DNA from 2 places in the Glutamicibacter protophormiae genome. Region 2 is predicted to be linked to the other one. Evidence: riboswitches for the same ligand, from Rfam matches in the RefSeq annotation. Region 2 holds a riboswitch; the other holds the start of a gene.
The links. A riboswitch is a leader RNA that binds a small molecule or an ion and turns the genes downstream of it on or off. The one in region 2 is predicted to bind S-adenosylmethionine.
Positions count from the first base shown of each region.

Region 1: linked by a shared signal. The riboswitch ahead of JQN66_RS03660 (O-acetylhomoserine aminocarboxypropyltransferase/cysteine synthase family protein) and the one ahead of JQN66_RS03165 (hypothetical protein) in region 2 are both predicted to bind S-adenosylmethionine.

Region 1 is NZ_CP069806.1:757,622-760,005, forward strand. Features, by position in the region: gene JQN66_RS03655 (LysR family transcriptional regulator) at 1-688, shown strand, start outside; SAM riboswitch class I at 912-1,002, shown strand; gene JQN66_RS03660 (O-acetylhomoserine aminocarboxypropyltransferase/cysteine synthase family protein) at 1,138-2,384, shown strand, end outside.
Region 2 is NZ_CP069806.1:639,528-641,911, forward strand. Features, by position in the region: gene JQN66_RS03160 (VIT1/CCC1 transporter family protein) at 1-1,053, opposite strand, end outside; gene JQN66_RS03165 (hypothetical protein) at 1,109-1,375, opposite strand; SAM riboswitch class IV at 1,392-1,505, opposite strand; gene JQN66_RS03170 (DinB family protein) at 1,580-2,179, opposite strand; gene JQN66_RS03175 (helix-turn-helix domain-containing protein) at 2,379-2,384, shown strand, end outside.

The DNA of each region.
Region 1 (2,384 bases), 120 kb from region 2:
GGAGCATCGCTACCTGGGCCGCCCGCCCTCCCGCCGCCTGCTGGGGATCTCGACCCAGCACTACTCGTTTTCCGTGGATGCGTTCGTGCGCATGGTCCAGGCCAGCGGGGCCGAAGAGTACGAGTTCTCGCTGCGCGAGACCCGCACCGAAGAGATCATCGAGGACGTGCGCACGCTGCGCAGCGAGATCGGGATCCTCTACCGCAACGACTTCAACGCAAAGGTGATCGACAAGCTGCTGCGCGAATCCCGGCTGGTGTTCCACCCGCTGTTCCTCGCCGATCCGCACATCTTCATCTCGCGCAGCAACCCGCTGGCATCCCGCCGGCGGGCAACCCTTGCCGATCTCGAAGACCTGCCGCGGCTGACCTTCGACCAGGGCGCGAACAACTCCTTCTACTTCGCGGAGGAGATCCTCTCCACGCTGTCCAGCAAGCGCGAGATCAGGGTTTCGGACCGCGCGACCATCTTCAATCTCATGATCGGCCTGGGCGGGTACACGATCTCCACCGGCATCATCAGCGACGAGCTGGATCCCTCGATCGTCGCGATCCCGCTGGATATCGACGAGCGCATCGAGATCGGCTGGATCGACCATGCAGCGATCCCGCTGACCGAGCAGGCCCGGCGCTACCTGGAAGAAGTGCGCACGGTCGTCGCGGAATTCGGAGTCCACCTGCTCGGCTGACACCGTCACACTGCGTCATCGTTTCGCCGCGCAGGACACATTGCGCGGCGAATATCCCCGGGATTCTGCGGTTTTTGGCCTGAGCGCCGCGTCATACAAGGTCCGGGCACCCTGTGTAACGATGACGAGCACGCGACATATGACGGGCCACTGCCTTGTGTGAAGCGCAGCCCCCGGCGCCGTTTGCGCCGTCCGGGACCCATGTCCAACCATGGAACTACACACCCCATCAAGAGCGACCGAGAGATCTGGCTCGTCGACGTCGCAGCAACCATCGGGAAACCGAAAGGTGCTAATGCCAGGAACGATGGAGCAGCCCCGGACTGCGTCTCTTGACGCTGCGCTGTGCCTCGTACCGTGATGGACAGGCCGCCGGCCTGCCGTCCCCGGTACCTCGCACCGTGTTCGGTGCCCTCTCTCGTGGATTCGACAACGAGAAGGAGCCAGCCATGGCACAGCCACACACCGGGCCGTCGACGACGGCCATCCACGCCGGGTACACCCCCAGCGGCGACTACCGACCGCTGGCCGTGCCGCTGTATTCCTCCGCGGCCTACGAGTTCCCCTCGCATGCCGAGGCGGTGGAGAAGTTCGCGCTGCGCCAGACGGGCTTCACCTACTCGCGCACCGGGAACCCCACGGTGGCAGTGTTCGAGCAGCGCGCCGCGGCCCTGGAAGCCGGGGCCCATGCGGTGGCCACGGCCACTGGCCAGGCGGCCGTGGCGCTGGCGCTGCTGGCCCTGACCCAGGGCCCCAAGCACATCATCGCCTCCAGCCAGCTCTATGGGGGCACCGTGGACCTGCTCACCGATTCCTTCAACGACTTCGGCATCCGGGTCAGCTTCGTGGACCCGGAGGACCCGGAAGCTTGGGAAGCGGCCATTGAACCGGACACCCGAGCCTTCTTCCTGGAGTCGGTCACCAATCCGCTGTCCACGCTGCCGGACCTGCCGACGCTCAGCGAGATCGCGCACCGCCACAACATCCCGGTGGTCGTGGACAACACCCTGGCCACCCCGGCCAATTTCCGTCCGCTGCTGCACGGCGCGGACATCGTGGTGCACTCGGCCACCAAGGCGCTGGCCGGCCACGGCCAGGTGCTCGGCGGCGTGGTGGTGGACTCCGGGACCTTCGACTTCTCCGACCCGGAACGCTGGGCGCAGATCGCCGCCCCGCGCGCCCGCTACGCCGGCACCTCGCTGCTGGAGCGCTACGGGGCCGGAGCCTATTCCATGCTGGTGCGCTCCAAGTTCCTGCATGATCTGGGACCCACGCTGTCGGCCGCCAGCGCCCACGGCATCCTGACCGGAATCGAGACGCTGTCGGTGCGCACCGCCGCGGCGCAGCAGAACCTGCTGCTACTGGCCAACTTCCTGCAGGCCCACCCGGCGGTGGCGGCGGTGCACCACCCCAGCCGTCCCGGGCACCCGCATCACGAACGCGCCAAGCGCTTCTTCCCGCGCGGCACCGGCAGCGTGCTTGCGGTTCAGCTGCACGACGAGGCCCTGGTTTCCGCGTTCATCGACAGCCTGGAGGTGATCGTGCTGGCCGCCAACATCGGCGACACCCGCACCATGATCGCGCACCCGGCCACCATGACCCATTGCCGGCTTTCCGAAGCGCAGCTGGCCGACGCGGGCCTGAACCGCGCGGTGCTGCGCCTGTCGGTGGGTCTGGAAGACCCCGCAGATTTGAT
Region 2 (2,384 bases):
GGCGCCCCAGCCGATGGCCAGCTGGCGCAGGCCGCGCTTCATCGGCGAAGCCCCGGACAACAGCCCGACGATGCCGCCGGTGATCATCAGCGCGGCGCCGACCAGCAGCACCGAGGTGATGATCGCGGCCAGGCCCGACATGCCGAAGATGTACGGCAGGATCGGAATGACCGCGCCGGAGGCGAACAGGCAGAAGGAAGTCGCCGCGGCGCCGGTGGCCGAGCCCAGTTCCTCGTGCTCGTTCTCCAGTTCTTCGGCCCGGGCTTCCGGGTTCAGCGAGAAGGACGGGTTGCAGTCGCAGGTGAACAGGCCCATGCGTTCGGCGGCGCGGTGCTCGGCGTCCTCGTCGGTCATGCCGCGGGCCTTGTAGATGAGCACCAGTTCGTTGGCGTCCAGATCCAGGTCCGGAGCGGCGGTCAACGTCACCTGGGTGGGGCGCGAGGCGGTGAGCAGCTCGCGCTGGGAGCGCACCGAGACGTATTCGCCCGCGGCCATGGACAGCGCACCGGCCAGCAGGCCGGCAATGCCGGAGAACAGCACCAGCCCGGAGGAAACGCCGGTCGCACCGATGCCCATAACCAGGGCCAGGTTGGAAACCAGGCCGTCGTTGGCGCCGAAGACTGCGGCGCGGAAGTTGCCCGACAGCCGCGCGCGGCCGGCGGTGGCCAAGGCGCGGACGACTTCCTCATGGACCTGCTCGTCGGCGGCCATCTGCGGGGAGGCATCGGCATCGGTCGCATAGGGGGTGCTGCTTTCGGCCCGCTGGGCCAGCGCCAGCACAAACACCGAGCCGAAGCTCAGCGCCAGGAAACGCAGGAAGCTGCGGCGCAGCGAGGGCCGTACCGGGCGGGCATGCTCGCCGAGCTTGGTGCGCCAGTATTCCTCGTGGCGTTCCTCGGCCGCGGCCAGGCCCAGCAGGATCTGCTTTTCCTGTCCGGTCTTCCTTCGGGCCAGCGCGCGGTAGATCGCGCCTTCGGCGACCTCGTCCGCAACGTACTTGCGCCAGCGGCGGATCTGGGCGGGGGTGGGCTGCGTCGCGGGGTGTTGCGGCATCACGAGGATGACTCTCCTACGGCTTGGGATTTCTCAACGAAACCCGGGGTTCTGTTCAGCCTCTCACTCTAGCCAGTGCGATGGTGCCGGGGAATTTGGCAAGCCTAAAAGCGCACCTGCGCCCGTCCGGCTGTCCGGCGGCCGCCACGAACACCACCAGCTCCCCAGCTCGGGGATCGAACACCGGGCGCCGGGAGGAGCGGGAGACCAGCCGTTCAAGATGCGCGGGATCGGCGATATAGCGGGTGTGCCAGCGGCCCTGCACCGTGAACTGCACCTGGCCGGTTTGCAGATCGATAATGGGGAGGACGGAAAATGCCATGGCAGGGACAACTCTCGCTGAGCTCTTGCCCGTGCATCGGTTGATGCCCGGACCGCTTCTTCATCCGAACCACCCATGAACCTGGGGTTGGTGCGCGGCCAGTCGGAGCTTGGCGCCGCGTCTCGTGAAGCAACACTGTCGATGCTACCTTCGCGCGATTAAGCAGTGAAGTTCCGTTCCGTAATATGACCGCCGGGCAACGCCCTAGCCGCTGCCGCGCTTCGAGTCGGCGGCCTGCTGCAGCCGGTCCCGCTGCTCCTGCCATTGCCGGGCCGTGTAGTCCGGCAGGTTCGGGGCTTCGGGGCGCAGCCCGACCTGCCCGTCCAGCAGTTCGCGCACGATGTCCAGATGGCCTGCATGGCGCGAGGTCTCGGCGATCATGTGCACCATCAGGCGCTCAAGGGTGGTCTGCCGGTGGCGGACCCACCAGGGGACTTCGGCCGGGGAAGCGAGCTCGAGCTTGTCGAACCCTGCGTCGGCGAACTCGATGGCCCGCTGGTAGAGGTCGATGACCTGCTGTGCGGAGAAATCTGCCGGAGGGATGAAATCCGCCTGCGGGTCATCGAGCTCCAACATCTTCCGCGCGTAGGGGTCGTCTACCGGTCGGTTGAGGCACAACCCGAAATAGCCGTACTCGGTGATGGCCAGGTGGTGCACGACCCCCAGGATGTGGGTGCCGGTGGCGGTCATGGGCCGGCGGGCCAGTTCCTCGGTGAGCTGCCCGCTTTTGAAGATCACCGCCTGGCGCGCATCGTTCAGGTATTCCCGCAGCCGGGCGGCGGTGCTGTTCGGGGTGGAGTCCATGGATCGAGTGTAGGCGCGGGCCCCGGCCGGCGGATACCGGATCCAGCCAACGGGAAGCCTGCCCGAAAGGTGTCATAATCTTCCGTTCAGGCTGGACGGATGTTGCGTATTGGTAAACTGGGGCGCGCAACGGCCGGCAGGAGAACGCGCCCGCAGTCGCTGCCCATCCTCCGAGAGAACAGGTTCAGGTGCCCCACTGATGAAA